Regions from separate parts of the Cellulosimicrobium sp. 72-3 genome, predicted to be linked through region 3. Evidence: predicted binding sites of a transcription regulator. Region 3 holds the regulator's gene; each other region holds the start of a gene.

Region 1 (7,696 bases), 1.5 Mb from region 3:
GAGGGGCCGAGGCCGTAGCGACGGTCCCAGGTGCGCAGGGTCGCGGGCGCGACGCCGAGCCGGCGCGCGACGGCGGCGACGGCGAGGCCGGGAGACGAGGTCATGCTCGGTCGGGCTCCCTCGGGGTCGGGGGCGGACCGGACTGAGGTCATGGATCGATTCTGCCGAGCGGGCACCCGTCTCGCCACCTCGTAGAGGTCACAGTCGTGCACCCTTCGCGCCACACCCGCGCCGTATTTGTTCGCTGCACGCGCAAACGCGCCGGGCGCCGCCGATCGCGTCAGCGCGCCGGGAGCAGCCGACGCGGTTGACCCCCCTCGCACCGCTCCACGAGCGGTTCAACCTGCTCGTTCACTTTTTCCTCACAGGGGGCTTGAACAAGTCTTGCAACGCTTGTAGGTTGTTCGGCATGGCAGAGATCTCGAGGCTCCCCGGGCCCGTCATGGAGCTGTGGGAATGGCAGTACCAGGGTTCGTGCCGCGACGCGGACGACACGTTGTTCTTCCACCCCGAGGGTGAGCGCGGCTCGACGCGACGACGGCGAGCGGAGGCCGCGAAGGCGATCTGCCACTCGTGCCCCGTGATGATGCAGTGCCGCGAGCAGTCGCTCCGCGTGCGCGAGCCGTACGGGGTGTGGGGCGGCCTGAGCGAGGACGAGCGCGCCGCCATCCTCGCGGGCGGCGCCCGCCGCACCGGCTGACGCACCCTCTCCCCGGGCACCACCGCGGTGCCTTCGCGCCACCAGCAGACCTGCACGGCCCCGGTCCGACGTCGTACCGGGCGCACGTGCGCACGACCCGTGGGACCACCGGTGGGGCGACCGGCCACGGAACGCAGCAGGGCCCCACGACCGTCGGTCGCGGGGCCCTGCTGCTGAACCGGGTCGGCGTCAGCCGACCACCACGGCGAGGATGTCGCGCGCGGACAGGACGAGGTAGTCCTCGCCGCCGTACTTGACCTCGGTGCCGCCGTACTTGCTGTAGATGACCTTGTCGCCGACGGTCACGTCGAGCGGGACGCGGTTGCCGTTGTCGTCGACACGGCCCGGACCGACGGCCAGGACCTCGCCCTCCTGGGGCTTCTCCTTGGCGGTGTCCGGGATGACCAGGCCGGATGCGGTCGTGGTCTCGGCCTCGAGGGCCTTCACGACGATCCGGTCCTCGAGCGGCTTGATGGGGACCGACACGTCGGACCTCCCCTTTCGCGGTGAGAACTGCAACGGATGGGTCGAGCGCACCGGCTGGCCGTCGTCGCGGGTGCCGGACAGCCTGGTCGCACGTGGTGCCGCCTCCGCGAGCGGTGGCGGCACGTCTCAAATCTAGGTCCCGGTTAGCACTCGGTCAAGGCGAGTGCCAACGTCCGTCCTGCGGACGATCCGGGCTCCGGCTGCGCGTGGTCCCCGGCCCCCGTGGAAGGATCGACGCCATGGACGCCGCCACGCTCACCAAGCTGCTCAGCCCCGAGGGCTGGGCCCTGCTCGGCGCGCTCCCGCCGTACGACGAGCAGCAGGCGCTCGTGCTCGCGGCAGGGCTGCGCGCGAAGGGCGTCGACCCGGACCTGGCCGCCGCGGCCCTCACCCAGTCCCGGCTGCGCGCCGCGGCGCACGGCAAGCTCGGCGCGTTCGCCGACGGCATGCTCTTCACGCAGGCGGGGCTGGAGCAGGCGAGCCGGCTCGTCGTCGCGGGCCTGCACGCCCGGCGGTACCAGGAGGCGGGGATCCGGCGCGTCGCGGACCTCACGAGCGGGATCGGCGTCGACGCGCTCGCGTTCGCCGCCGCGGAGCTCGAGGTGCTCGCGACCGACGTCGACGAGCTCACCGCGGCGATCGCGACCGTCAACCTGCGCCACTTCCCCGAGGCCGAGGTGCGCCACGGCGACGGGCTCGCGCTCGACCTGGAGGGCGAGCGGATCGAGGGCGTGTACGCCGACCCCGCGCGCCGCACCCGCGCCGGCACGCGCGTGTTCGACCCGAAGGCCTACGCCCCGCCGCTCGACGCGGTGTGGGCGCTGCGCGAGCGTGTGCCCGCGGTCGGGATCAAGGTCGGCCCGGGCATCCCGCACGCCGGCCTGCCCGAGGACGCCGAGACCGAGTGGGTGTCGGTCGACGGGGACGTCGTGGAGGCCGGGCTCTGGTTCGGCCCGCTCGCGCCCGAGGGACCGGGCCGGTCGGCGCTCGTCCTGTCGTCGTGGACCGGGCCCGACGGGACCGCGCGCACCACGACCCGACGGATCGCCCACCGCCCGGGCGACGCGGACGTGGTGCCCGAGGTGGGCGCCGTCGGGCAGTACCTCTACGAGCCCGACGGCGCCGTGATCCGGGCGGGGCTCGTCGCCCACGCGGCGCGCGGGCTGGGCGGCCGCCTGCTCGACCGGACCATCGCGTACGTGACCACCGACTCCCCCGCGCCGCTCGACGCGACGGGGCTCGCGGACGGGCTCGCGCGCGGCTACCGCGTGCTCGACACCATGCCGTTCGGCCTCAAGCGGCTGCGCTCGTACCTGCGCGAGCGCGGCGTCGGTCGTCTGACGATCAAGAAGCGGGGCACCGCCGTCACGCCGGAGCAGCTCCGGCGGCAGCTCGCCCTCACGGGCGACGCGACGGCCACGATCGTCCTCACGCGCGTCGGCGGCTCCCAGCAGGTGCTCGTCGTCGAGCCGCTCTCCACTCCCCCGGCCGGCGCCGGGCAGGACGGGCCCCGGTGAGCGCCCTGCCGCGCCGCACGGCGATCCCCTTCGCGCGCTCGGAGCGCTCGACCGTCGGGCTCGAGTGGGAGCTCGCGCTCGTCGACGCCGACTCGGGCGACCTGCGGCAGGTCGCGCAGACCGTGCTCGACGCCGTGCGCCCGGCCGACGGCGGCCCGCACCCGTCGATCAAGCAGGAGCTCCTGCTCAACACGGTCGAGGTCGTGAGCGGCGTGTGCCGCACGGTGGGCGAGGCCGGCCGCGACCTGCAGCGCTCGGTCGAGGAGCTGCGCGCCGTGACGGACCAGCTGCGCGTCGAGCTCATGAGCGCGGGCACGCACCCGTTCGCGCGCTGGGCGCAGCAGAAGGTCACCGACAAGCAGCGCTACACCACGCTCATCGACCGCACCCAGTGGTGGGGGCGGCAGATGCTCATCTACGGCGTGCACGTGCACGTCGGCATCGAGGACCGCGCCAAGGTGCTGCCGATCCAGCGCGCGATGCTCACGACGTTCGCCCACCTCCAGTCGCTCTCGGCGAGCTCGCCGTTCTGGGGCGGCAAGGACACCGGCTACGCGTCGAACCGCGCGCTGATGTTCCAGCAGCTGCCGACCGCGGGCCTGCCGTTCCAGTTCGGGACGTGGGAGGAGCTCGAGGGCTACGTCGCCGACATGCTGCACACCGGCGTCATCGACGCGTTCGACGAGGTGCGGTGGGACCTGCGGCCCGCGCCGCAGTTCGGCACGCTCGAGACACGCATCTGCGACGGCGTCACGAACATCTCCGAGCTCCTGGCGCTGGCCGCGCTCACGCACTGCCTCGTCGAGCACTTCTCGACGATGCTCGACGAGGGGCGCGAGCTGCCGAGCATCCCGCCGTGGTACGCGCAGGAGAACAAGTGGCGCTCGGCGCGCTACGGCATGGACGCGATCATCATCCTCGACCGCGAGGGCAACGAGGAGCTCGTGACCGACGCCGTGGGGCGGCTGCTCGTCGAGCTCGAGCCCGTCGCGGCGCGCCTCGGGTGCCTCGACGAGCTCGACGGCGTGCGCACCATCGTGCGGCGCGGCGCGTCCTACCAGCGGCAGCGCGCGGTGGCGCGGCGCCACGGGGGCGAGCTGGACGCCGTCGTGCGCTCGCTCGTCGCCGAGATGCGGGCCGGCCGGCCCCTGTGACCCGGCCGGGCCGTCACACGTGCGTGACGGTGAGCGGCATCGACGAGTCGACGCCGATGTCCAGGCTCGACGGCGCGACGCCCGCCCGCACGACGGCCGAGCCGAGCGCGGCGATCATCGCCCCGTTGTCGGTGCAGTAGCGGATCGGCGGGATGCGCAGCTCGATGCCCGCCTCCGCGCAGCGCTCCGCGGCCATGTCGCGCAGCTGGGAGTTCGCGCTGAACCCGCCGCCGACGACGAGCGTCGAGACGCCGTGCCGCTCGCACGCGGCGATGGTCTTCGCGGTGAGCACGTCGGCGACGGACTCCGCGAAGGAGGCGGCGACGTCGTGCACGGGGATCTCCTCCCCCGCGTCCTGGCGGGCCTCGACCCAGCGCGCGACGGCCGTCTTGAGGCCGGAGAAGGAGAAGTCGTACGCGTGCTTCTCCTGGTCCTTGCGTGCGGTGAGGCCCCGCGGGAACCGGATCGCCGTGGGGTCGCCCTCGCGCGCGAGGCGGTCGATGTGCGGGCCGCCGGGGTACGGCAGGCCGAGCAGGCGCCCGACCTTGTCGAACGCCTCGCCCGCGGCGTCGTCGAGCGTCGAGCCGAGCTCGGTGACGGACGTCGCGACGTCGTCCACGAGCAGGAGCGAGCTGTGCCCGCCGGACACGACGAGCGCCATGACGCGCTCGGGGAACGCGCCGTGCACGAGCTCGTCGACGGCCGCGTGGCCGATGACGTGGTTCACGCCGTAGAGCGGCTTGCCGAGCGCGAGCGCGAGGGCCTTCGCGGCGGAGGCGCCGATGGTCAGCGGGCCGACGAGGCCCGGCCCGGCGGTCACGGCGATCGCGTCGACCTCGGAGAGGTCGACGTCGGCCGTGCCGAGCGTGCGCTCAAGCGTGGGGATCATCGCCTCGAGGTGGGCGCGCGACGCGACCTCGGGGATGATCCCGCCGTAGCGCGCGTGCTCGTCCATGGAGCTCGCGACCGTGTCGACGAGCAGCTCGCGACCGCGGACGAGCGCCACGCCCGTCTCGTCGCAGGACGTCTCGATGCCGAGCACCAGGGGCTCGCCGGAGCTCGCGGGAGCAGTGGGGACCATGGCGTCCAGGGTAGTCGCGCGCGGGGGCCGGACCGTCCGTGTCGCGCACGTCACACCGTCTGTTCGGAAGATGATCAAGGGTTCAACTGTTTGTCCCAGTCATGAGCACCGACACCCTCATCGAGTCCTCTGCCGCGCCGAGCGAGCAGGCCGACCAGCTCGCGATCGACGCGCAGGCCGCGGACCGCCTGTTCCGCGCGGCGCACACCACGCACGCGTTCTCGGACGAGCCCGTCACCGACGCGCAGATCCAGGCCGCCTGGGACCTCGTCCGCTGGGCGCCCACCGCGATGAACACCCTCCCGCTGCGGCTGCTCGTCGTCCGCACGCCCGAGGCGAAGCAGCGCCTCGGCGCGCACATGGCGGACTTCAACCGCGACAAGACGCTCGCCGCGCCGGTGACGATCGTCGCCGCCGCCGACCCGTCGTTCCACCAGCACCTCGGCACGCTCGCGCCGTTCCGCGAGGGCATCGCCGAGCAGCTCGACCCGCAGGCCGACCTGCGCGAGGGCATGGCCCGCACCAACGCCCTCATCCAGATCGGCTACCTCATCGTCGGGCTGCGCGCCGCCGGCCTGTCCGTGGGCCCCATGACGGGCTTCGACGCCGCCGGGATCGACGCCGAGTTCTTCGGCGAGTCCGGCTGGCGCACGCTCGTCGCGATCAACGTGGGCTACCCGGCCGACGAGGGCGCGCACTTCCCGCGCCAGGCGCGCCTCGACTTCCACCAGGTCGCCGAGGTCCTCTGAGCCCGTCCCGCACCGTCCGAGCCGAGGCGGCACCCCACCGGGGTGCCGCCTCGTCGCGTCCGGGGCTGCGCGCGCTCCTCGGTCCGGGAGGCGCGGCGTGCGTCAGGTCGCGACGGGGCGGTCGGGGTCGTTCGACCACTGCGACCACGACCCCGCGTAGAGCGCCGCGTCGACGCCGAGCGTCGCGAGCGCGGCGACCTCGTGCGCGGCGGTGACGCCCGAGCCGCAGTACACCCCGACGGGGCGCGACGCCGCGTCCTCCCCGGCGGCGCCCTCGGTCGAGCCCCCGGTCCCCGCGGCCACCCCGAGCGCGACGAAGCGCGCGCGGAGCGCCTCCGGGTCGAGGAACGTCCCGTCGGCGGCGAGGTTGTCCGTCGTCGGAGCGCTCACCGCGCCGGGGACGTGGCCGGGCCGCGGGTCGACGGGCTCGACCTCCCCGCGGTACCGCTCGCCCGCGCGCGCGTCGAGCAGGACGCCCGACGCCGCGAGCCGGGCCGCGTCGTCGGCGTCGAGCACCGGCATCCCGCCCGGGGAGACGACGACGTCCCCCGGCTCGGGCCGCACGTCGCCCTGCTCGGTCGGGTACCCCGCCGCGCGCCACGCGGGCAGGCCGCCGTCGAGGAGGCGGACGTCGTCGTGGCCGGCCCACCGCAGCAGCCACCACGCGCGCGCGGCCGACGTGCCGCCCACGGCGTCGTACACGACGACGCCCCGGTCGGCGCGGACGCCCCAGCGCCGGGCAGCCGCCTGGAGGTCGCCCGGCTCCGGCAGCGGGTGGCGGCCGGCGGCGGGCGACGGCGGCGCCGCGAGCTCGGTCTCCAGGTCCACGTACACCGCGCCCGGCACGTGCGCGGCGCGGTGCTGCTCGCGCCCGTCCGTGACGCCCAGCGCCCACCGCACGTCGAGCACGACGGGCGGGCGGTCGCCCGCGAGCGCCGCGGCGAGGCCCCGCGCGTCGACGAGCACGCGGTCGCGCCGCGCGAGGTCGCCCGTCACGCGACCACGTCGGCGGACGCCGTCCCGTAGTCCGGCTCGTCGCGCGGCGGCGGGGAGCCCAGCTCGAGCCGCATCGTGTACGCGTCCACGTCCTCGGGCTGGTAGTACCGCTTGCGGATGCCGAGCTGCTCGAACCCGTGCTTCGCGTAGAGCCCGAGCGCCGCGTCGTTGTCGACGCGCACCTCGAGCAGCACCGCACTCGCCCCGAGCTCGCGCGACCGCTCGACCAGCGCCTCCAGGAGCACCGAGCCCACGCCCTGGTGCTGGAACGCCGGGTCGACGCCGATGGTCATGACCTGGGTGACGTCGCCGTCGAACCACAGGCCCGCGTAGCCGACGAGCGGCTGCGGCCCCGCCGCGTAGAGCCGGACGGGCTCGGCGGCGACGTACCACCGCCCGAACCCGGCGAGCTCGTCGGCGAGCATCCCGTAGGTCCACGCGCCGCGCCCGAACAGCTCGCGCTCGAGCTCGACCACCCGGTCGAGGTCGGCGGCCTTGAGGGGCCGCAGCCGGATCTCGTACGACCGCGTGCTCATCGCGACCGCTCCGGCGACGCGTCGCTCACGCGCTTGCGCGCCGCGGCCTCCTGGACGTCGGGGCGGCGCAGGTACAGCGGCTCGGTCGGCTGCTCGACCCCGGCGGCCCGGCGCGCGATCGCGAGCCGCGCGAGCACGGCGGCGTCGGGGACCTGCGGCGCGTCCTGCGCGACGTCGAGCGCGTCCGGGTAGAGCTCGGCGCCCTCCCCGACCACGACGGCGCCCGCGGCGCGCGTCGCGACGTCGGCGGCGGGGCCGACGTCGGGCCCCGCGACGGTCTCGAGCACGGGCACCGCGTGCGGCCCCTCGTGCGCGACGACGCGGTACCGCGCCCAGTACACCTCGCGGCGACGTGCGTCGGTCGCGACGAGGAGCTCGTCGTCGGGCACGAGGCCGAGGTCGCTCACGGCCTGCGCGGCGACGGCGTCCAGGCTCGGGACGCCCAGCACCGGGACGCCGAGCGCGAAGCCCAGGGCG
Region 2 (7,696 bases), 770 kb from region 3:
TGCCGCCCATGCCACCGGTCGGGTCGCCCGCGGGGGCGGCCTTCTCCGGCTTGTCGGCCACGACGGCCTCGGTCGTGAGGAACAGCGCCGCGATGGAGGCGGCGTTCTGCAGCGCGGAGCGCGTGACCTTGACCGGGTCGTTCACTCCGGCGGCGAGGAGGTCCTCGTACACACCGGTCGCGGCGTTGAGGCCCTGGCCCGACGGGAGGTTGCGCACCTTCTCCGCCACGACGCCACCCTCGAGGCCCGCGTTGACCGCGATCTGCTTGAGCGGGGCGTCGATCGCGGCGCGCACGATCTGCGCACCGGTCGCCTCGTCGCCCTCGAGCTCGAGCTTCTCGAACGCCACGGCACCGGCCTGGATGAGCGCGACGCCACCACCAGCGACGATGCCCTCCTCGACGGCAGCCTTCGCGTTGCGGACGGCGTCCTCGATGCGGTGCTTGCGCTCCTTGAGCTCGACCTCCGTCGCGGCACCCGCCTTGATGACGGCCACGCCGCCGGCGAGCTTCGCGAGGCGCTCCTGGAGCTTCTCGCGGTCGTAGTCGGAGTCCGACTTCTCGATCTCGCCACGGATCTGGTTGACGCGACCCTGGATCAGGTCGGCGTCGCCCGCGCCCTCGACGATCGTGGTCTCGTCCTTCGTGACGACGACCTTGCGCGCCTGGCCGAGCAGGTCCAGCGTCGCGTTCTCGAGCTTGAGGCCCACCGTCTCGGTGATGACCTGGCCGCCGGTGAGGATCGCGATGTCCTGGAGCATGGCCTTGCGGCGGTCGCCGAAGCCCGGGGCCTTGACGGCGACGGACTTGAACGTGCCACGGATCTTGTTGAGCACCAGGGTCGCGAGCGCCTCGCCCTCGACGTCCTCGGCGATGATGAGGAGCGAGCGGCCGGCCTTCATGACCTGGTCGAGGACCGGGAGCAGGTCCTTCACGTTCGAGATCTTGGACTCGACGATGAGGACGTACGGGTCCTCGAGCACGGCCTCCTGGCGCTCGGGGTCCGTCTCGAAGTAGCGCGCGAGGAAGCCCTTGTCGAAGCGCATGCCCTCGGTGAGCTCGAGCTCGAGGCCGAACGTGTTCGACTCCTCGACCGTGATGACGCCCTCCTTGCCCACCTTGTCGAGGGCCTCGGCGATGAGCTCGCCGATCGCGGGGTCGCCGGCGGAGATGGCGGCCGTGGCGGCGATCTCCTCCTTGGTCTCGATGTCCTTCGCGGCGTTGAGCAGCTGCTCCGTCACCGCGTCGACGGCCTTCTCGATGCCGCGCTTGACGGCGATCGGGTTGGCGCCGGCCGCGACGACACGCAGGCCCTCGCGCACGAGCGCCTGGGCGAGCACGGTCGCGGTGGTCGTGCCGTCACCCGCGACGTCGTCGGTCTTCTTGGCGACCTCCTTGACGAGCTCCGCACCGATCTTCTCGTACGGGTCCTCGAGCTCGATCTCCTTGGCGATGGAGACGCCGTCGTTCGTGATGGTCGGCGCGCCCCACTTCTTGTCGAGCACGACGTTGCGGCCCTTGGGGCCGAGGGTGACCTTGACGGTGTCGGCGAGCGTGTTGAGCCCGCGCTCCATGCTCCGACGAGCCTCCTCGTCGAAGGCGATGATCTTGGCCATGGGGAATGATCCTCCGCTGGTGGCGTATGGCGGTCGGCCGGCGCCCGCGACGGACGGCCCACGACGGCGGCGTTCATGTCACGCCGCCAGGGCGGGCCTCACCTGTCGACCTGGTGGGTTGCGCCGCAGCCGCCTGAGCGGCTGCCTGCGCTGGTCACTTCTGTCACTCTCGTGACGAGAGTGCTAACGCCATTATTGGCACTCGCACGGTGCGAGTGCAAGACAGCGGCGCGCCACGCCGCCGCGTATCGCGAGGGGCGAAACCGAGCGCCGCGCGGCTCGCTCTAGGATGCGCGGTGTGATCCGCGCAACACCGCCGTGGCGCCCCCTCGCAGCCCTGGCCGGCTTCGTGCTGGTCCCTGCCCTCGGCCTGACCGCCGCGACCGCGGTCGCGGCGCCCTCGGGCGAGCACATCGACCTCTACCAGGACGGCGTCGCGGTGACGACCGGGCCCGACGGCGGCCCCGCGGTGCTGCGCCTCGCGCCCGGCGTGGGCGCGACCTACCTCGAGGGCAGCCGCGTGCTCGACCCGGCGGCGCTCGACCCCGGCGCGCTCGCCGCGGGCGTCGACCCCGCGGACGGCGAGGCGGACCGGCTCGCGCAGGTCGCCGGGGCGCGCCTCGACGCGACGGCCCTCCTCGACCCCGGTCTCGCCCACCAGACCGCCACCGCGTCGCGGGCCTGGCTCGCGTCCGGCGTCGTACCGGGGACAGGCGGGCCGTTCGCCGCGCTCGGCGAGGCGGCCCTCCTCGACCTGCGCGCGCTGACGCTCGACGACGGCGCCGCCCTCGCCGCGCCGTCGCCCAGGTGGCGCTACGTGTGGCCGCGCGACGCGTCGTTCACCGCGGCGGCGTTCGCACGCACCGGTCACGTCGACGACGCGCGCGCCGTCCTCGGCTTCCTCGCCCGGGTCCAGGAGGACGACGGCTCGTTCCACGCGCGCTACCTCCCCGACGGGTCGGGGGTCCCGGACGACCGGGGCATCCAGTCCGACGGCGTCGGCTGGGTCCTGTGGGCCACCGACGTCGTGCTGGAGGAGACGCCCGCCGCGGACCGCCCCGAGGTGGCCGCCGAGCTGCGCCCGCTGGTCGACGCCGCGACGGACCACGCGCTCGGGCTCGTCGACGGCGAGGACCCGCTGCCGCCGCCGTCGAGCGACTACTGGGAGGTCGAGCCCACGTCCCTCACGCTCGGGACCGCCGGACCGCTGCTCGCGGGCCTGGAGGCCGCGGCGGACGTGTACGCGGCCGCGGGCGAGGCGCCGCGCGCGCACGAGGCGACCCTCGCCGCCGCTCGTCTGCGCATGGCGGTCGAGCGCTCGTTCGGGTCCCAGGGCTACCCGCGCCACGTCACGGGCGGCGCGCGCGACGCCTCGACCGCGTTCGTGCTGCCGCCGTTCCAGCCGGAGCCGCTCGCCGGGGCGGACGAGGCCTGGCGCGCGTCCGTGCGCGAGATGCTGCGCCCGGCCGGCGGGCTCGCGCCGGGCGCGGGCTGGCGCGCCGACGGCATCTCGTGGACCCCCCAGACCACGCTGTACGCGCTGGCGGCGGCGTCGTCGTCCGACCCCGAGGACCGCGCCGACGCCGAGGAGTGGCTCCGCTGGGTCGACGACCACCGCACCGCGTCCGGGGCCATCCCGGAGAAGGTCCTCGCCGACGGCTCGCCCGCCGCCGTCGCGCCGCTGTCGTGGAGCTCCGCGCTCGTCGTGCTCGCGCTCGTGGAGCTCGGCAACCAGGGCACGCCGGGCGGCGCGGGCTGACGGTCCTCCTGGGCTCTCCCGGTCCGCCGCGGCCGGCGCGCCGGGGCTACCGGGTGGTCGCGCCGCTCGTCGCGACGGGCGCCAGGTCGGGCGCGTCGCGCACGTCGAACTCGCGCCTCAGCACCCGTTGCGCGGCGTACCAGCCCCCGAGGCCGTGCACGCCCGGCCCGGGCGGCGTGGACGCCGAGCACAGGTAGACGCCCTCCAGCCCGACGGCGTAGGGGTCGAACCGGGGCGTGGGCCGCGCGACCATCTGCCACATGCTCACGGCACCGCCCGCGATGTCGCCGCCCACGTAGCTCTCGTCGTGCGCCGCCATCTCCGCCGCGGGCACGCAGCGCGACGCCACGACGACGTCCCGGAAGCCCGGCGCGAACCGCTCGACCTGCGCGACGACGTCCTCCGTCACGTCGCGCGTCGACCCCGCGGGCACGTGCGCGTAGGTCCACAGCGGGCGCAGCCCGCCCGCCCCGCGCCCGGGGTCGACGACGGTCGGGTCGCTCACGAGCACCACGGGCCGGGCGGCGTGGCGACCGGCCGCGACGTCGGCCTCGCTGCGCGCCATCTCGGCGCGCGTCCCGCCGAGGTGCACGGTCCCCGCGCGCCCCACCTCCGGGTCTGCCCAGGGCACAGGCCCGGAGAGCACGAGGTCGACCTTCGCGGCGGCGTCGCCGTGCCGGAACCGGCGCAGCGCGTCCTCCGCGCGCGGCGGGAGCCGGTCCGCGAACACGTCCGCGACGACGCGCGGCGTCGTGTCGAACACGTAGGCGCGAGCCCGCGGGAGGTCGGCGCGCGAGCCGACCCGGTGGCCCGTGACGACGTCGCCCCCGTGGGCGCGCAGGTCGTCCTCGAGCGCGGCGACGATCGCGCCGGAGCCGCCGCGAGGCAGCGGCCATCCGCCCGGCGCGTGGCCGAGCGACGCCAGCAGCACCGCCGTCCCGGCCGCGGCGAGCGACGGGAGGCGGGAGATCGCGTGCGCCGCGACGCCCGTGAGGAGCGCGCCGGCCTCGTCGGTGCGGAAGCGCCGCGTCCACGCGGGGCTCCCCTGCTCGAGCACCGCCGCGCCGAAGCGGGCCGTCACACCGGCGCCGCCCGGCGTCAGCACACGCCCCGGCACCGACCGCTTGTCTCCGAGGGCGACCGCGACGACGTCGCGCCACCCCGCGGCGAGCGGGCCGAGCAGGGCGCGCCAGGCGGCGCCGTCGACCCCGAGCCGCTCGACCGTGCGCTCGAGCTCGTGATAGGCCACGCCCGCGCGACCCCCGTCGAGGGGGTGCGCGTACGAGACCTCCGGCGCGAGCAGCTCTACGCCGCGCGCGCCGAGGTCGAACGCCTCGAAGAACGGCGAGGCCCACGCCATCGGGTGCACCGCCGAGCACACGTCGTGCACGACGCCGTCGGCCAACCCGAGGTCGAGCGTGCGGGCTCCGCCGCCCGACGTCGGCTGCGCCTCCAGCACGCGCACGGAGAGACCGGCGCGTGCGAGGGTCACGGCGGCGGCCAGGCCGTTGGGGCCCGAACCGACGACGACGGCGTCGAGATCCTCCGTCACGCGACCCTCGGAGCCGGGCTCAGAGCGGCCGCACCTGCTCGGCCTGCGGGCCCTTGCTGCCCTGGCCGAGCTCGAACTCGACCTCCTGGCCCTCGTCGAGCGTGCGGTAGCCGTCCGTCTGGATCGCGCTGAAGTGCACGAAGAGGTCCTGCCCACCCGCTGCGGGCGTGATGAACCCGTAGCCCTTCTCGGCGTTGAACCACTTCACGGTCCCCTGAGCCATGTACGTCTCCTCGTGCATCGTCGCCCGCGAGGCGACCGCCGCCCCGTGGTAGCCCGAGCCTAGCCCGCAGGCGGCGTGCACGGAAGGTCGAACGGCAGGTGGCGCTCGTCGGACTCCGGGCCGAACGAGCAGGTCACGCGGGTGCAGCGTCAGGTCGTGGTGCCACGGCCGGGGCGGCCCGGGGGTCCGGGTCAGCCGACCGGCGCCAGCTCGGACTTGATGATCACCGCGACGTCGCCCTCGCGCAGGCTGTCGACCTGGACGACGTTCTCCGCGGGGATGCCCAGCGTCGCGGCGACGGCGGCGGCGGTGTCGCTCCGCTCGGGCACGTACCAGACCGTGGTGACGTCGACCGGCGCCGGCCCGTTCGTGTAGTCCGTGGCGACGGTGTTGCTGAAGCCCTGCGCGTCGAGGGCGTCCTTGCCCTTGGCCGCCTCGCCGCCGATGCCGCTGTCGTTCAGCACGCGGACGTAGGCGCTCGGGTCGGCCGCCGCCATGAGCGTCGCGAGGTCCGGGGTCTCGGGCGTCTCCTCGGTCGCGGGCGGCTCCTCCGCGGCCGGCGGCTCCTCGGTCGCGGGCGGCTCCTCCGCCGCGGGCGGCTCCTCGGTCTCCGCGGGCGGCGGCTCCGTGGACTGCGCCTGCGGCGGGTCGTCCGTGGCACCGTTGTCGGACAGCAGCGCGACGCCCCCGTACGCGAGGCCGGCGAAGACGACGGCGACCAGCAGGAACGGCCACGTCTTGCTCCACCCGCTGCGCGGCGTGCGGTGCACCCCCACGGGCGCACCCTGCGGCGCGGGCGCGTCGAACTCGTCGGGCGCGTACGGGTAGCGGCTCTTCGTCACGGCGACAGGGTAGCCCGGTCGGGGCTCTCGGCTAAACGCCCTGTTCGCCCGGACTTCACGCGCGGCCCGTCGTCCCGGGTCAGAGACCCTCGAGCCGGCGCGCCGTGCGCGCCCGCTGCCGGGTGGACCGCATCCGCCGCAGCCGCTTGACGAGCATGGGGTCGTGCGCGAGCGCGGCCGGGGAGTCGATGAGCGCGTTGAGCACCTGGTAGTAGCGCGTCGCGGACATGTCGAACAGCTCGCGCACCGCCTGCTCCTTGGCGCCCGAGTACTTCCACCACTGCCGCTCGAACGCCAGGATCTCCTGGTCCCGCTCGCTCAGGCCCGACGCCGGCGCCTCCGAGGTTGTCGGGTCGCCGACCGCGTCGGGTCCGTCGAGCACGTACGCCGCCTCGCTCATCGTTCCCTCCCTGCACTCTCTCGTCACCGGACCTGCGCACTCCCGCGCGCGGCCGCCTCCCAGCCTACGCACGAACCACACCCGTGTCATTCGTCCTCGCCGCACGCTCCGGACGTGCCGAGGACGCCGGTTAGGCTCGGGGCCGTGGAGAGCGCACCCGCCCAGCCCGTCGCCGTCGACCCGGTCGCGACCGCCTCGACGGCCGACCCCCGCCCGGCCCTCGCGAGCATCATGGCGCCCGACTGGGCCGAGGCCCTCGCGCCCGTCGAGCCGCAGCTGCACGCGCTCGGCGACTTCCTGCGCGCCGAGGTGGCGGCCGGACGGGAGTACCTCCCCGCGCCGTCGGCCATCCTCAACGCGTTCTCGCGCCCCCTGGCCGAGGTGCGGGTGCTCGTCGTCGGGCAGGACCCGTACCCCACGCCCGGGCACCCGATGGGGCTGTCGTTCTCCGTGCAGCCGCACGTGCGCCCCGTGCCCCGCTCGCTCCAGAACATCTTCGCCGAGCTCGCGGACGACGTCGGCGCCCCGACGCCCGCGAACGGCGACCTGTCCGCGTGGAGCGACCAGGGCGTCATGCTCCTCAACAGGGTGCTCACGGTCCGGCCGGGCGAGCCCGGGTCCCACCGCGGCCAGGGCTGGGAGGCCGTCACCGAGGCGGCGATCCGGGCGCTCGTCGCGCGCGACGCCCCGCTCGTCGCGATCCTCTGGGGTCGCGACGCCGCGACCCTGCGCCCGATGCTCGGCGACACCCCCGTCGTCGCGAGCGCCCACCCGAGCCCGCTCTCCGCGCGCCGCGGGTTCTTCGGGTCGCGCCCGTTCTCGCGGGTCAACGAGCTCCTCCTCGCCCAGGGCGCCGCCCCCGTCGACTGGACCCTCCCCACCACCTGACCTCCGCCCGCCCCCCGTCTCCGCCGAGCAGGTGGTCCTGGCTCGTCCGCGCCGCGTGACGCGCCAGAACCACCTGCTCGACCCGCCAGGATCGCCGGGTCGACGGCACGCCGCCCCGCAGGAGCAGAATGGGGCGGGTGACGACGCAGAACCCGACGACCACTCCCCTGGCCGGTGACACCGCCGACGCACGCCGACCCGACGACCCCGCTCCGCGCTGGACGAGCTACGTCGCGATCGGCGACTCGTTCACCGAAGGGCTGTGGGACCCGTATCCCGGCGAGGAGGACCACCAGCGAGGATGGGCCGACCTCCTCGCCCAGCACCTCGCGACCCGGCGCGTCGCCGCCGGCGAGGACCCGCTGCGGTACGCGAACCTCGCCATCCGCGGACGCAAGCTGCGCTCGATCCTCACGG
Region 3 (7,696 bases):
GACGACGAGCACACCCCCGCCGACGGCGCGGGCGGCCCGCGACCGGACGCCACGCCACCGGCCGGTCCCGGACCCGGCCGGCCCGACGCCGCCCCGTCCGGGGGCGACGTCCCGCCCGCCTCGCCGTACGGCCCGGGCGGGGGAGCGCCGCACGACCCGGCCGCACCGCCGTCGGGCCCGCCCGCGTACGGCGCACCGGGTGCCTACGGCGCGCCGACCGGTGCGCCGGACGGCGCGGCCGGGGGACCGGGTACGCCCCCGCCGGGCGCGTACCCGCCCCCGTCCGGTGCGTACCCGCCGCCCGCCGGCGGATACCCGCCCCCCGCCGGGGGGTACCCGCCGCCGCCCGGGTCGTACCCGGGTGCCGCCGGAGGGTACGGGGGCCAGCCCGGCTACGCGGGCCCGGCGTTCGGCGTCGGCGACGCGATCTCCTACGGGTGGCGTCGCGTCACGTCGAACCTGGGGCCGTGGATCCTCGTCGCGCTGATCTTCCTCGCCGTCAACATCGCGTGGAGCTGGATCACGGGCGGGTTCGACCAGTTCCAGGACCAGTTCGACTACTCCGACACGAACTTCGCGGCCCTCGGCGGCCTCACCTTCACGAGCGTGCTGCTCGGGATCGTCGGCACCGCCATCGGCTACCTCATCACCGCGTTCTTCACGCGCGGCGCGCTCGACGAGGTGGACGGGCGTCGACCCGACGTCGCCGCGTTCTTCCGCATCGGGAACGTGCTCAACGTGCTGCTCGCGGCGCTCATCGTCGGCGTCCTGTCCGGCATCGGGCTCGTCCTGTGCGTCCTGCCCGGGCTCGCGATGCTGCTGTTCTCGGCGTTCGTGTACTACGTCGCGCTCGACCAGGGCGTCGACGCGATCACGGCGATCCGCACGAGCTTCTCGCTCGTCGCGAAGAACTTCGGGCAGGTGTTCCTGCTCCTGCTCGCCCTCGTCGGGATCAACATCCTCGGCGCGATCCCGTGCGGTCTCGGGCTCTTCGTGACGATCCCGCTGAGCTACGTCGCCGTCGGCTACGCCTACCGCCGTCTCACGGGCGGGGTGCCGGCCGCCTGAGACCCGGCCGACGCTGTCGCCGTGCCCCGGTACCGTCCGTCGGTACCGGGGCGCGGTGCGTCTCGAGCGCGGTACCTCACGCGCGGGGTGCGTCCCGCGCGCCCGCGACCGGTCAGGGCGCGGTGACGAAGTCGATGAGCTCCTCGACGCGCCCGAGCAGCGACGGCTCCAGGTCGGCGTAGGTGCGGACCGTGCCGAGGATGCGCTGCCACGCGCGGCCGACGTCCTCCGCGCTCTCCGCCGGCCAGCCGAGCTCGCGCAGGATCCCACGCTTCCACTCGGTGCCGCGCTCGATCACGGGCCACCGCTCGAGGCCGATCCGGGCCGGCTTCACCGCCTGCCAGACGTCGACGTACGGGTGCCCGAGCACGAGCACCGTGCCCGCGGGCGACCGCCGCAGCGCCTCGTCGGCGATCCGCCGCTCCTTGCTGCCGGGCACGAGGTGGTCCACGAGCACGCCCACGCGCCGCTGCGGCGTCGGGCCGAAGTCGGCGAGCGCCGCCGCGAGGTCGTCGACGCCGTGCAGCGGCTCGACGACGACCCCCTCCACGCGCAGGTCGTCGCCCCACACCTTCTCGACGAGCTCGGCGTCGTGCTTGCCCTCGACCCAGATGCGGCTCCCGCGCGCGACGCGCGCCCGCTGCCCGACGACGGCCCGCGAGCCCGAGGCCGTGCGCGTCGGCGCGGCGGGGGCGCGGGAGGTGACGGGCGGGGTGAGCTCGACGGGCGCGCCGTCGACCCAGAAGCCCGGCCCGAGCGGGAACGTGCGGGTCCGGCCCGCGCGGTCCTCGAGCACGACGACGTGCATCCCGCCCGACTTCTCGACCCGGACGACGGCCCCGACCCACCCGGTCTGCACCTCCTCGACGACGAGGCCGCGCTCCGCGGGCTGCGGGCGCGACACGGGCCGCGCGCGGTGGTGGGTGGGGGCGGGCGTGCCGCCGAGGACGTCGGAGCCGTAGCGGTCGAAGGACACGGCGTCACCCTAGGCCAGCGTCCGCCGCTCACCACCGAGATCGCCCCGTGCGTCGCCGGATCGGCCGCCCGCGGGAAGGTCCCGGGCGCCCGGACCGGCCGCGCACGGCGGCTCCCGGCGCGCGCGCCCCCGGGGCGGGGTGGTACCACGGACCGATGAGCCAGCAGCGCGCGGAGCCGGACCCGAACCGCTGGCGCGTGCTGCCGGTCTGCCTCGCGGTGGGCTTCATCACGACGCTCGACGTGTCGATCGTCAACGTGGCCCTGCCGTCGATCGAGTCGTCGCTCGACGCGGGCCCGACCCAGCTCCAGCTCGTCGTCGCCGGCTACACGCTCGCGTTCGGGCTCGCGCTGGTGCCCGCCGGGCGCCTGGGCGACGCGGGCGCACGACGACCGCTCTTCATCGCGGGCCTCGTGGGCTTCGCGCTCATGAGCCTCGCGTCCGGGCTCGCGCCGACCGACACGTGGCTCGGCGTCGCGCGCCTGCTCCAGGGCGTGAGCGCGGGCGTCCTCAACCCGCAGGTCGTCGGTCTCATCCAGCAGCAGTTCCGCGGGTACGAGCGCGGGCGCGCGTTCGGCATGTTCGGCGCGACCATCGGCGTCTCGACGGCGCTCGGGCCCCTGCTGGGCGGGCTCATCATCGCCGCGGCGGGCCCGGAGACGGGGTGGCGGTGGGTGTTCCTCGTGAACATCCCCGTCGTCGCCGTGCTCCTGCCCTTCGCGTGGCGCCTCGTGCCCGGGCCGCCGCGCACCGGCTCGGGCGCGGCGCGCGGGCCGCGCCGGCTGGACCTCGTCGGGCTGGGCCTGCTCGGCGCCGCGACCCTCGGCGTGATGATGCCGTTCGTCACGACGACCGGCCGCGGCGACGACGCGTCGCGCTGGTGGTGGCTCGTGCCGGCAGCGGCCGCCGTGGTGGCCGCCGTCGGGTGGGAGCGGCGCTACCAGCGGCGCACGGGCGAGGCCGTGCTCGACCCGCAGGTCGTGGGGCTCGGGTCCTTCCGCAACGGCGCGCTGCTCGGCCTCGCGTACTTCGCCGGGTTCACGGGCATCTTCCTCGTCGTCACGCTCTACCTCCAGGACGAGCTGGGGTACACGCCGCTCCAGGCAGGGCTCGTCGGCACGCCGTTCGCGGTCGCGTCGGGCGTGTCGGCGTGGTTCTCGGGCCGCTGGGTCGCGCGCTGGGGCCGCGAGCTCGTCGTCGGCGGCGTCGTGCTCGTGCTCGTGGGGGTGGTCGCGGCGGAGGTCGTCGTGCGCACGCTCGGGGACGACCCGGGCGCCGTCGGCCCGGCGCTCGCGGTCGCTCTGCTCGTCGCGGGCGCGGGCAGCGGGACGGTCATCGCGCCGAACCAGACGCTCACGCTGTCCGAGGTGCCGGTGAGCCGGGCCGGGGTGGCGGGCAGCATGCTGCAGCTCGGTCAGCGCATCGGGTCGGCCGTCGGGATCTCCGTGGTCCTGTCCGTCTACTACGGCGGGCTCGCGAGCGGCGACTCGGCCGCGGACGCGACCGGGCGGGCGCTCCTGGTGACGATCGGCCTCGTCGCGGTCGCGCTCGTCGTCGGCCTCCTTGACCTGCGTTCGCGACGAGCGGAGGACCGCCGGACGGGCCGCGCGGACGCGTAGGATTGGCACTCGGAGGTCGAGAGTGCCGACGCCCGCACGCCCGCCCGGGCGGCGACGGTGCGGCACGCGGGAGGTGGACGTGAGCGAGGAGCGCCGGCTCGAGGTGCTGCGGGCCATCGTCGAGGACTACGTCCTCACGCGCGAGCCCGTGGGGTCGCGCGTGCTCACCGAGCGCCACAGCCTCGGCGTCTCGCCCGCCACGATCCGCAACGACATGGCGGCTCTCGAGGACGCCGGGTACATCGCGCAGCCGCACACGTCCGCGGGCCGGATCCCGACGGACAAGGGCTACCGGCTCTTCGTGGACCGCCTCTCGGGCGTCAAGCCGCTGTCCGCGCCGGAGAAGCGCGCCATCGAGACCTTCCTGTCCGAGGGCGTGGACCTCGACGACGTCATCGCGCGCGCCGGGCGCCTGCTCGCCCAGCTCACCGGCCAGGTCGCCGTCGTGCAGTACCCGTCGCTGAGCCGGTCGGGCCTGCGCCACCTCGAGCTGGTGCCCGTCGGCGAGTCGCGGCTCCTCGTCGTCATCATCACGGACACCGGTCGCGTCGAGCAGCGCACGCTCGAGGTCGCGAGCCTGCCGGACGAGGGCACGCTCGTCGAGGTGCGCGCGCGGCTCAACGCCGCGGCCGCGGGCAAGCGCCTCACGGACCTCGCGCCCGGTCTCGCCGCCGTGACCGAGAGCTTCCACCCCGACGACGCCCCGCTCGTCCGCGCGGTGGGCGACCTCGTCGCCCAGACGCTCGCGGAGGAGAGCGAGGAGCGCCTCGTCCTCGCGGGCACGGCGAACCTCGCGCGCGCGGGCATGCGGTTCGAGCACGCGCTGCGCCCCGTCCTCGAGGCGCTCGAGGAGCAGGTCGTCCTGCTCGGGCTGCTCACCGAGATGGCCGCCGAGTCGGGCGTGAGCGTCCGGATCGGTCGCGAGACCCAGCTCGAGGGCCTCGCGGAGACCTCCGTCGTGACGACCGGTTACGGTAACGACGGTGACACGGTCGCGCTCGTCGGCTCGATCGGGCCGACCCGCATGGACTACCCCGGCACCATCGCGGCGGTGCGCGCGGTCGCGCGCTACCTGTCACGGGTGCTCGGCACGTGAGCCCCGCGGTCTCCCCGCCCGCGGCGGGCCCGCTCGACGACCACCCCCGACCCCTCCCGACCGGCCCCGCGCCGGCCTCACGACCCGCACCAGCAGAGAGTGACGTGTGAGCGACTACTACGAGATCCTCGGCGTGGCCCGTGACGCCAACCAGGACCAGATCAAGAAGGCGTACCGCAAGCTCGCGCGCGAGCTGCACCCGGACGTCGCGGGCGAGGAGGCGGGCGACCGCTTCAAGGACGTCGCGCGCGCCTACGAGGTGCTGTCCAACCCGGAGAAGCGCCAGCAGTACGACCTCGGCGTCGACCCCAGCGCCCCCGGCGGCGGGGGCGGCGGCCCCATGGGCGGCGGGTTCGGCTTCCAGGACATCTTCGAGACGTTCTTCGGCGGCGCCCAGGCGCAGCAGGGCCCGATCCCGCGCGCCCGCCGCGGCCAGGACGCGCTCGTGCGGCTCGACATCGACCTCTCCGAGGCGACGTTCGGCGCGCAGCGCGAGCTCCAGGTCGACACGGCGGTCGTGTGCGGCACGTGCGGCGGCACCTGCTGCCGCCCGGGCACCTCGCCCCGCACATGCGAGGTGTGCCACGGGCGCGGCACGGTCCAGCGCGTCGCGCGCTCGTTCCTCGGCCAGGTCATGACGAGCGCGCCGTGCGCCGCGTGCCAGGGCTTCGGCACCGTCATCCCCGAGCCGTGCGCGGAGTGCTCGGGCGAGGGCCGCGTGCGCAGCCGCCGCAGCATCACGGTCAACGTCCCGGCGGGCGTCGACACGGGCACGCGCATCAAGCTCACCGCGCAGGGCGAGGTCGGCCCGGCCGGCGGCCCCGCGGGCGACCTGTACGTCGAGATCCGCGAGCGCAACCACGACACGTTCGTGCGCCGCGGCGACGACCTGCACTGCACCCTCCAGGTGCCGATGACGGCGGCCGCCCTCGGCACCGTGCTCGAGCTGGAGACGCTCGACGGGCTCCAGGAGATCGACCTGCGCCCCGGCACGCAGCCGAACCAGATCGTCACGCTGAAGAACCTCGGCGTCGGGCACCTGCACGGCAGCGGGCGCGGCGACCTCAACGTCCACATCGAGGTCCAGGTGCCCACTGCCCTCGACCCCGAGCAGGAGCAGCTCCTGCGCTCGCTCGCCGCGCTGCGCGGCGAGGAGCGGCCCGAGCCCCGGCTCGCCGCCGCGCACCCGGGCGTGTTCTCGCGCCTGCGCGACAAGCTGTCCGGCCGCTGAGCGGGGCGCGCGCATGAGTGCTCCGGTGTTCCTCGCCGAGACGGGGACCGACGGCGTCGCGCCCGGCGACCGGTACGTGCTCGACGGCGCGGAGGGCCGGCACGCGGGCGTCGTGCAGCGCCGCGGCGCGGGCGAGCGCGTCGACGTCGTCGACGGCGACGGGCTCCGGCTGCGCTGCGTCGTCGAGCACGCCGAGTCGGGCCGCGTGACGCTCCTCGTGCAGGAGGTGGACCGCGAGCCGGCGCCGGACGTCGTCGTGACGCTCGTCCAGGCGCTCGCCAAGGGTGACCGCGACGAGATGGCGATCGAGGCGGCGACGGAGATCGGCGTCGACGCGGTCGTGCCGTGGCAGGCGGAGCGCTCCGTCGTCGTGTGGCGCGGCGAGCGCGCGGCGAAGTCCCGCGCGCGGTGGCTCGCGACGGTCCGCACGGCGACCAAGCAGGCCCGGCGCGCGCGCCTGCCTCGCGTCGAGGTCGCGCTCGACTCGCGCGGCCTCGCGGCGCGGGTCGTCGACGTCGTCGCGGCGGGCGGTCGGGCGATCGTCCTGCACGAGGAGGCGACGACGCCGCTCGCCGACGTCGGGCTGCCCGCCGGTCCGGCCACGGACGGCGCGCCCGCGCCCGAGGTGCTCGTCGTCGTCGGCCCGGAGGGCGGGATCTCCGACCGCGAGCTCGCCGACCTCACGGAGGCCGGCGCGGTCGCGGCGCGGCTGGGGCCCCACGTGCTGCGCACGTCGACCGCCGGACCGGTGGCCGTGGCGCTGCTCGCCGAGCGGCTCGGCCGCTGGGGCGTGGCCGGGACGCGTGGTCTAGCCTCGGGGTCATGACGAGCACCGACCTGCGCACAGACCCGGACTGCCTCTTCTGCCGCATCGTCGCGGGGGAGGTGCCGGCCGACGTCGTGGCGACCAGCGAGCGCTCGATCGCGTTCCGCGACATCGACCCGCAGGCGCCCGTGCACGTGCTCGTGGTGCCGCGCGACCACCACGGCGACATCGCCCAGCTCGCGGCGGCGGACCCGGAGCTGCTCGGCGACGTCGTCGCGCTGGCGGACGAGGTGGCGGGCGACCTGGCCGACGGCCAGTTCCGGCTCATCTTCAACTCGGGGCCGCGCGCCGGCCAGAGCGTGTTCCACGTGCACGGCCACGTCATCGCGGGCGCCGAGCTCGGCTGGTCGCCCGCCTGAGCCCTGCGCGAAAGCGCGTGTGACGCCCGGCCGCGCTCGGTACGATGGAAGCGATCTGCGGGGCGGTGGCCGTCCCGGACCCACTGCCCGACCGAAGGAGCGCAGCGGCGCAAGCCGGCTCATGACCTCTCTGTCCCGAGAACCCGACCCCTCGTCGCACCGGGTCGAGCACCGCATCGTCATCCCGAACCACGTGCCGATGGTGGCGCTCCTCGGTAGCCGCGACTCCGTGCTCCGGGCCGTCGAGGAGGGGTTCCCCGCCGTCGACGTGCACGTGCGGGGCAACGAGATCGCGGTCGCCGGCCCTCCGGGGGAGGTCGCGCTCGCCGCGCGCCTGCTCGACGAGCTCGTCGAGGTCGTCGAGGCCGGCACCCAGCTCACGGCCGACGTCGTGACGCGGTCCATCGCGATGCTCACCGCCGCGACGGCGTCGCGCCCGGCCGAGGTGCTGACGCTCAACATCCTGTCGAGCCGCGGCCGCACGATCCGGCCCAAGACCGTGGGGCAGAAGCGCTACGTCG
Region 4 (7,696 bases), 690 kb from region 3:
CCCCTTCGTCACCACGTTCCTCGCCGAGCACGGCTACGCGGGCGTCCTGCGCCCGTCGCCGCTGCCGCGCGCGGAGGTCCTCGTCCAGCTCGACGTCGTCGACGGCGCCGGGATGCCCGACACGGCCTCCGGCGCGGTCGAGAGCACGCAGGCCGAGGTCGACCGCGTCGTCGAGGTCGCGATCGAGCACGCGCTCACCCGGCCGGACGAGTCCCTCGCGATCGTCACCGTCACGCCCCTGCACGCCGACCGCATCCGCGACGCGCTCCTCGTCGAGGTCCGGCAGAACCCGGCGCTCGCCGGGTTCTTCTCCGGCGCCCGCGCGGAGCCGGTCGTCGTCGCGGACGTCTCCGGCGTCGCCGGGCTCGTGCGCGACACGATCGTGCTGTCCGTCGGCTTCGGGAAGACGCCGCACGGCCGCGTGCTGCACCGGTTCGGCATCCTCAACACCCCGGGCGCCGAGGCCATGCTGCTCGACGCCGTCGGGGCGACGCGGCGGCGTCTCCACGTCGTCTCGTGCTTCACGGCGGGCGACCTCGACCCCGAGCGCCTGCGCGGCGCGGGCGCCCGGCTGCTCGCCGAGGTGCTCGACCTGGCCGAGCAGCGCAGCGGCGCCGCCGACCAGGTCACGCTGGGCAACGGCGTCGACCTCGGCGGCAGCCCCGACCGGCTCGTCCTGGACCTCGCCGAGCGGCTCTGGCGCGCGGGGCTCGTCGTCGAGACCGACTACGGCATCGGCGACGGCGATCGCATCCCGCTCGTCGTCGGCCACCCGGACCTGCCCGGCGAGCTCCTCGTCGCCGTGCTCACCGACGACGCGGCCTACGTCGCCGAGCGCAGCGTCCGCGTGCGCGACCGGCAGGTCGCCGAGCGGCTCGAGCGCATCGGCTGGACGGTCGCGCAGGTCTGGTCCGCCGCCGCGTTCCTCGACCCCGCCAAGGAGGCCGAGCGCATCCGGCGGGTCGTGCAGGCCGTGCGCGACGCGCGGCTCCCGGAGACGGGCGGCGTCGCGCAGACGGGCGGGGGCGACCGGATCGTCGTCGTGCCGGTGATCGACGACGACGAGCAGCACGGCGACGAGGACCTGTAGCCCCGCCGGTGGGACCATGGGACGCGTGAGCACGACCGCCGACCCGAGCCCCGACCCGCGGCACCTGCCCGACGACGCGCGCGACCGTCCCGAGCCCGAGCCCGAGCCCGAGGCCGAGACCGGGCGCCGTCGGCGTCCGCGGCGGGCCGTGCGGCGGGGGACCGAGAGCACGGTGGTGCCCGGCACGAGCGCCGACGAGCGGGCCGAGGGCTGGGGCGACGAGTCAGCCCCCCGCCGCGGCGCGCCGGGCGAGAACGACGACCGCCTGCTGGGCGACGTGCCGCCCCACTACGGGCGCCACTGACGGCTCGCCGGGCGACCGGCTGAGCGGCGTCAGAGGTGCCGCGGGGGCGTCGGCCCGCCGGGCGTCGTCCCGCCGGGCGCCGCGCCGGGGCCGCTGCCGGCCTGGGCGGCGAGGAGGTCGCGGATCTCCTGGAGCACGCGCACGTCCTCAGCAGGTGCCTCGGGCTCGGGCTCCTCGTCCTTCTTGCGGCGCTCCGCGAGCTTGTTCATCGGCAGGACGATGACGAAGTAGAGGGCGACGGCGATGATGAGGAACTGGAGGATCGCGTTGAGGACCCCGCCGACGGAGATGACGGAGGGCGGGATGTCCTTCGCCTCGTTCCCCGCGCGCAGCGTGATGTCCCACAGGCCGGTGAGGTCGGGCTTGCCGAAGATCGCCCCGATGAGGGGGTTGATGAAGTCCTCGACGATCGCCGTGACGACGCCGGAGAACGCGGCCCCGATGACGACGCCGACCGCCAGGTCGATCGCGTTGCCACGGAGCACGAACTCCTTGAACCCTTGGAACACGCCGTTCATGTGCTGCTTCCCTCTCCTGTCGACGGGCACGCGTGGCGGCGGCGCCACCACACGTGCACGCGTGATCCTGCCAACGGGCGCCGCGACCGGCAACGGCTTCGCCCGGCGGGTCGGCGGTCTCACGGAGTCGTCAGGGGACCAGGACGGCCGTGACGGGGGCGTGCCCGGTCCGCGCCGCCAGCCGGACGGCCTCCTCGGGGCGTACCGCGACGAGCGTCACGACGTCGGAGCCTGACCCACCGGTGCCGAGCAGGCCGCCGCCGTCGTCGGGCTCGGGCGCCGGCACGACGACCGCGGCGCGGGCCAGGTACGGGTCGTCCGGGGGAGCGGCCTCCGTCTGCGCGGAGTCCGTGGGCACCGGCGCGAGGGCCGGGTCGCCCGCGGCCAGCAGGTCGACGCGGTCGCCCGGCCCGAGGAGCGTGGCGACGCCCGGGTCGAGCCGGACGGGCGCGACCACGGTCCCGTCGGGCGCCCCGGCGGCGAGCTCTCCTCCGGCGACGAGGCCGTCCTGGAGGAGCGTGCCCTCCGGCAGGGCGACGGTCGCGCGGCGTCCGACGACGTCGTCGGCCTGGGCCGGTGCCCCGGCGGGCAGGAGGGAGGCTGGGACGTGGTCCACCCGCACGTCGGGTGCCGCGAGCGTGGTGCCGGGCGGCACGGCGCGGGCCGTCACGACGGCGGGAGCCGTCGGCGGTGGCGGGGGCCGCAGCGCGCCGACGACGACCGACGCGGCGAGCCCGCAGCACAGCGCCGCGACCACGAACCGGGACCGCCACCACAGGGTGTGCAGCAGCCGCCGCCGGGCGGCGGCGCGGCCGGGTTGGGCTGACGGGCCGGGCGGGCGGGAGGAGCGAGGCATGGCGCGACGGTAGCCGCGCGCGGCGAGCCGGTGGCCGCGGTGCGCGGCGGTCTGTGGACGACGCGGCGCGCGGCCCGCGCACCGTGAGCCGGCCGGCCCGCTGTGGTCGGTCGCGCACCGGTGCGGCGCCGACGCCGGAGCCGGGGCGCGTCAGGGGCGAGCGACCCGGCGGCGCCGCTTCAGGTCAGGACGACGCGGCAGAGCTGCTCGACGCGCCGCCCGAGCTCGTGCCGCCCGACGACGACCCCGACGACGACGAGGACGACGACGCGCTGGACGTCGAGGCGGCGGGCGCCGTCGACGTCTTCCCGCCGGACCGCGAGTCCGTGCGGTAGAAGCCGGAGCCCTTGAACGTCACGCCCACGGAGGAGAACACCTTGCGCAGGCGGCCCGAGCACTCGGGGCACACCGTGAGGGCGTCGTCGCTGAACGACTGGTGGATGTCGAAGGCGTGACCGCAGGCGGTGCAGGTGTAGGCGTAGGTGGGCACGGGTTCTCCTCGTTCACGAGACGGCCGTCGAGGCGGCCACCGGCGGGTCGGGATCGGGACGGTCTCGGCCTGGTCGACGGTGTCAACACCGCCTGGCACTCGAAACTTCCGAGTGCTAATCATACGCGGACCGGCGCCCGGGCAGGGCCGGGGTAGTCTCGCATCCGTGTCTGCGCACGAACCCGCCGAGGCCCCCGCCGGTGACCCCGCCACCGGTGCCGACCCCGCGACCCCGGGCGAGGCCGCGGCCCCGCCGCGGCGCCGTCGCCGGTCCGCGCGCCGGCGCGTCCTGATCGGCGTGGCGGCGCTGCTCGTCGTCGCGCTCGTCGCGGGTGCCGCGTTCGTCGTGGTCACCGTCCGGCGCCCGCTCCCGCAGGCGTCCGGCGAGATCTCCGTGCCCGGCCTCGGCAGCGAGGTGACCGTGCTGCGCGACGCCCAGGGCGTGCCGCAGATCTACGCCGACACCCCCGAGGACCTCTTCCGCGCCCAGGGCTACGTCCAGGCGCAGGACCGCTTCTTCGAGATGGACTACCGCCGGCACGTCACGTCGGGGCGGCTCGCCGAGCTCGTCGGCGACAACCCGGACGCCATCGCCGCCGACACCGTGACGCGCACGTTCGGCTGGCGCCAGGTCGCGGAGGAGGAGTGGGACGTCGTCTCCCCCGAGACGAAGGCGTACCTCCAGGCGTACGCGGAGGGCGTGAACGCCTACCTGGAGGACCGCAGCCCGTCGGAGATCGCGCTCGAGTACACGGTGCTCGGGCTGCAGGTCGACGTCGCCGAGCCCGAGCCCTGGGACCCGGTCGACTCGCTCGCGTGGCTCAAGGCGATGGCCTGGGACCTGCGCGGCAACTACGACGACGAGCTCGACCGCGCGCTGGCCTACGGCACGCTCCAGGACACGGCGCGCGTCGCGGAGCTGTTCCCCGCCTACCCGTCCGAGCTCAACGCGCCGATCCTCGACCCCGGCGAGCTCGAGAACCCGCAGGAGGTCGCCCTCGACCTGGGCCCGCAGGCCCGCGCCGAGTACGGCTCCGACCACCTCCAGGCCGCGCTCGAGGCCGCGGACCGCGCGCTCGGCGCCGTCCCCGTGCTCATCGGGCGCGGCGAGGGCACCGGCTCGAACTCGTGGGTCGTCTCCGGCGAGCACACGGCGTCGGGCAAGCCGATCCTCGCGAACGACCCGCACCTCGCCCTCGGGGCGCCCGGCATCTGGGCGCAGGTGGGGCTGCACTGCAACGAGGTCTCCCCGGCGTGCGGGTTCGACGTCGCGGGCTTCTCGTTCGCCGGCTTCCCCGGCGTCGTCATCGGCCACAACGCCCAGCTCGCCTGGGGCCTGACGAACATGGGCGCCGACGTCACCGACTTCTTCGTCGAGCGCGTGCGCGACGACACGTACCTGCGCGGCGACGAGTGGGTCCCGCTGGAGACCCGCACCGAGACGCTGCGCGTCGCCGGGGGCGACGACATCGAGATCGAGGTCCGCTCGACGCTCCACGGGCCGATCGTCTCCGAGGCGATCCCGGCGACGGACGCGGCCGTCGACACGCCCGCGCTGGACACGCGGCTGGGGGAGTACGCCGTCGCGCTCCAGTGGACCGCGCTCGAGCCGGGCCGCACCGCCGACGCCGTCTTCGCGTTCAACCTCGCGCAGGACGCCGAGGACATGCAGGCGGCCGCCGCGCTCTTCGAGGTGCCGGCCCAGAACATCGTCTTCGCGACCGCGGACGGCCACATCGGCTACCAGGCGCCGGGGAAGATCCCCGTGCGCCAGGCGGTCCCCGACGCCGAGGTGCCCTCCGACGGCACGTGGCCGCGCGACGGCTCCGACGAGCGCTACGACTGGCAGGGCTACGTCCCCAGCGAGCAGATGCCGCGCGTCGTGGACCCGGCCGAGGGCTTCATCGTGGCCGCCAACCAGGCCGTGCTGCCGGACGGCGTCGCGCCGTTCCTCACGACCGACTGGGACTACGGGTACCGCTCGCAGCGCATCCGCCAGCTCCTGGAGGCCGAGATCTCGGCCGGGCGCACCGTGGACGTCGACACGATGAACGAGGTCCAGGTCGACGACCGCAGCCCGTACGCCGAGGTGCTCGTTCAGCCCCTGCTCGAGCAGGAGATCGACGACGACTTCGCGGCCGAGGGCCAGCAGCTCCTCGCGGACTGGGACTACCGGACCGACACCGACTCCGCCGCGGCGGCGTACTTCGCGGCCGTGTGGCGGAACCTGCTCCAGCTCACGTTCTGGGACGACCTGCCCGAGTCGGCGCGCCCGGGTGGTGGCAGCCGCTGGCTCGCCGTCGTGCAGAACCTCCTGGAGAACCCGACCGACCCGTTCTGGGACGACCGCCAGACCGTCAGCGTCGTCGAGACGCGCGACGAGGTGCTCACGCAGGCGCTCGTCTCCGCGCGCCTCGACCTCACCGTCGAGCAGAGCAAGCAGCCGTCGGACTGGGCGTGGGGCAAGATCCACGTGCTCGCCCTCAAGCACCCCGTGCTGGGCGGCGAGTCGATCCCGGGACCGGTGCGGGACTACGTCAACCCCACCCCGGTCGGCATGCCGGGTGGCTCGTCGATCGTCAACGCGACCGCGTGGGACGCCGCGTCCGGGTCGTTCGACGTGACGGCCGGGCCCTCGATGCGCATGGTCGTCGACCTCGGCGACCTCGACCGCTCGACGTGGGTGACCGTCACGGGCACCTCCGGGCACCCGGCGTCGAAGCACTACGCGGACCAGCTGAAGACGTGGTCCCGCGGCGAGACGTACGCGTGGCCGTTCTCCACCGAGGCGGTCGCCGAGGCGAGCAAGGACGAGCTCACCCTCGTGCCGTAGCGGAGCCGCCGGCGCGGCCGCCCCGTGCGCGGGCGCGGTGGCGGACGGCGCGGCCCGCTACGGCAGCCAGCGCCAGCCCAGGGGCGTCGCGACGGCGTCGACCGTGCGGTCGTGCGGCTCGACCGGCAGCGGTCGGTCGCTCGCGTCGTAGACCTCCTCCGGGAACACGACGGCCACGACCTTGGTGCCGGGACGCACGTGCTCGAGCGCGCGGTCGTACCACCCGCCGCCCTGACCGAGCCGGACGCCGCGCGAGTCGACGGCGAGCGCGGGGGCGACGACGACGTCGGCCTCGGCGATCGCCTCCGGGCCCAGGGTCGGGGTGCCGGGTTCGGGAGGTCGCCCGGGTGCGCGGACCTGGAGGTCGGCGGGGCCGTCGTAGACGGCCCAGTCCCGCTGGAGCCCCGCGCCGAGCACGGGCAGCAGCAGGCGGACGCCGCGCGCGGCGAGACGCTCGAGCATCGCCGACGTGCCCGGCTCGCCCGGACGCGCGGCGTAGGTCGCGACGCACGTGGCGGCGGCGACCTCGGGGATGGTCTCGACGACGTCGGCGATGGCGGCGTCCGCTTCCTTGCGGAGCCGCTCGGACCGCGCCTGGCGGTGGGTGCGGATGGCCTTGCGGAGGATCTCCTTCGCGTCCTCGGCTTCGATGCTTCCGTGCAGGGGGTATGGCTGGACCGGGCCACTCATGTCCCTATTGTCACCCGGCGCGCGCCTCCGCGCCGACGCCGCGCGGGTGACCTTCGGCCCCGGACGCCCGGAGCGGGTTCCGTGCACGCGTCCGGGGTGCCTATGATCGGAGGGAGCCAGTAGTTCGGACTCCTGACAAATGGGTCGCCGTCCGACAGAGGTGCCGACAGTGAGGACGCCATGACCGCGACGACCGCGAACCCCACCGCGACCACCCCGCGAGGGGGCGCCCACCCGAGGACGGGCCGCGCCGCCGTCGTGCTCGCCGCGGGCCACGACGACGCGTCGCGCGAGCTCCTGTCGCGGCCCTTGGGCGGCGCGACGGTCGTCGAGCTGGCGGTCGCGAACGTCCGCCGCGTCGTCGACGCGGGCCGCATCGTCGTGGTCGTGTCGCCCGACGACCCGACCGTGCGCGAGCTGCTCGGCGAGGACGTCGTCTACGTGGAGCAGGAGTCGCCGCTCGGCACGGGCGACGCGGTCCTCGCGGCGCGCGAGGCGATCGCGTCGGTGCTCGGGCCGGGCGTCGACGAGCCGGTCCTCGTCGCCTACGCGGACACGCCGCTGCTGCGCTCCGAGTCGCTCCTCGGGCTGCTGACGCGCCACACCCTCACGGGCGCGGACCTGTCGCTGCTCTCCGCCGTCGTCGACGACCCGGACGGCTACGGGCGCGTGGTCCGCGCCGGGGGCGAGATCACGGCGATCCTCGAGTCGTCAGAGGTCGCGGACGCCGCGCCCGAGCCGCGCACCGAGATCAACGTGGGGGCGTACGTCGCGGCGCCCCGCCTGCTGTTCGGCGAGCTGGAGCGCATGGCGGCCGACGGCGAGCACCGGCTGACCGAGCTCGCGCGCCGCGTCATCGGGGCGGGCAAGCGCATCTCGTCGTACCGCATCGTCGACGTGGACGAGGTCCGCGGC

What was found. The regulator HrcA, encoded in region 3, represses chaperone genes, less so after heat shock. The targets are predictions, from matches to a motif close to TTNGCACTCGNNNNNNNCGAGTGCNAA.
Region 1: groES (co-chaperone GroES) is a predicted target of HrcA. The motif match lies at 1,330-1,356, and genes of this name have one in related genera.
Region 2: groL (chaperonin GroEL) is a predicted target of HrcA. The motif match lies at 1,811-1,837, and genes of this name have one in related genera.
Region 4: HKK73_RS14880 (FmdB family zinc ribbon protein) is a predicted target of HrcA. The motif match lies at 3,351-3,377, and genes of this name have one in related genera.

What each region holds. Positions count from the first base shown of each region.
Region 1 covers NZ_CP053419.1:1,175,493-1,183,188, reverse strand. Annotated here, with positions in the region: gene HKK73_RS05355 (MerR family transcriptional regulator) at 1-104, opposite strand, end outside; gene HKK73_RS05350 (WhiB family transcriptional regulator) at 410-700, shown strand; gene groES (co-chaperone GroES) at 890-1,186, opposite strand; gene HKK73_RS05340 (hypothetical protein) at 1,426-2,703, shown strand; gene HKK73_RS05335 (glutamate--cysteine ligase) at 2,700-3,857, shown strand; gene tsaD (tRNA (adenosine(37)-N6)-threonylcarbamoyltransferase complex transferase subunit TsaD) at 3,871-4,938, opposite strand; gene HKK73_RS05325 (malonic semialdehyde reductase) at 5,040-5,687, shown strand; gene HKK73_RS05320 (sulfurtransferase) at 5,790-6,683, opposite strand; gene rimI (ribosomal protein S18-alanine N-acetyltransferase) at 6,680-7,219, opposite strand; gene tsaB (tRNA (adenosine(37)-N6)-threonylcarbamoyltransferase complex dimerization subunit type 1 TsaB) at 7,216-7,696, opposite strand, start outside.
Region 2 covers NZ_CP053419.1:3,410,251-3,417,946, forward strand. Annotated here, with positions in the region: gene groL (chaperonin GroEL) at 1-1,615, opposite strand, end outside; gene HKK73_RS15225 (glycoside hydrolase family 15) at 1,905-3,374, shown strand; gene HKK73_RS15230 (NAD(P)/FAD-dependent oxidoreductase) at 3,421-4,926, opposite strand; gene HKK73_RS15235 (cold-shock protein) at 4,946-5,149, opposite strand; gene HKK73_RS15240 (LytR C-terminal domain-containing protein) at 5,341-5,991, opposite strand; gene HKK73_RS15245 (DUF3263 domain-containing protein) at 6,071-6,391, opposite strand; gene HKK73_RS15250 (uracil-DNA glycosylase) at 6,620-7,279, shown strand; gene HKK73_RS15255 (SGNH/GDSL hydrolase family protein) at 7,408-7,696, shown strand, end outside.
Region 3 covers NZ_CP053419.1:2,635,907-2,643,602, reverse strand. Annotated here, with positions in the region: gene HKK73_RS11995 (hypothetical protein) at 1-1,068, shown strand, start outside; gene HKK73_RS11990 (DUF3097 domain-containing protein) at 1,181-2,044, opposite strand; gene HKK73_RS11985 (MFS transporter) at 2,200-3,663, shown strand; gene hrcA (heat-inducible transcriptional repressor HrcA) at 3,743-4,759, shown strand; gene dnaJ (molecular chaperone DnaJ) at 4,866-5,990, shown strand; gene HKK73_RS11970 (16S rRNA (uracil(1498)-N(3))-methyltransferase) at 6,004-6,816, shown strand; gene HKK73_RS11965 (HIT domain-containing protein) at 6,813-7,175, shown strand; gene HKK73_RS11960 (PhoH family protein) at 7,297-7,696, shown strand, end outside.
Region 4 covers NZ_CP053419.1:3,328,248-3,335,943, reverse strand. Annotated here, with positions in the region: gene HKK73_RS14900 (hypothetical protein) at 1-1,090, shown strand, start outside; gene HKK73_RS14895 (hypothetical protein) at 1,116-1,394, shown strand; gene mscL (large conductance mechanosensitive channel protein MscL) at 1,424-1,912, opposite strand; gene HKK73_RS14885 (SAF domain-containing protein) at 2,043-2,768, opposite strand; gene HKK73_RS14880 (FmdB family zinc ribbon protein) at 2,953-3,258, opposite strand; gene HKK73_RS14875 (penicillin acylase family protein) at 3,548-6,091, shown strand; gene HKK73_RS14870 (5-formyltetrahydrofolate cyclo-ligase) at 6,149-6,781, opposite strand; gene HKK73_RS14865 (NTP transferase domain-containing protein) at 6,962-7,696, shown strand, end outside.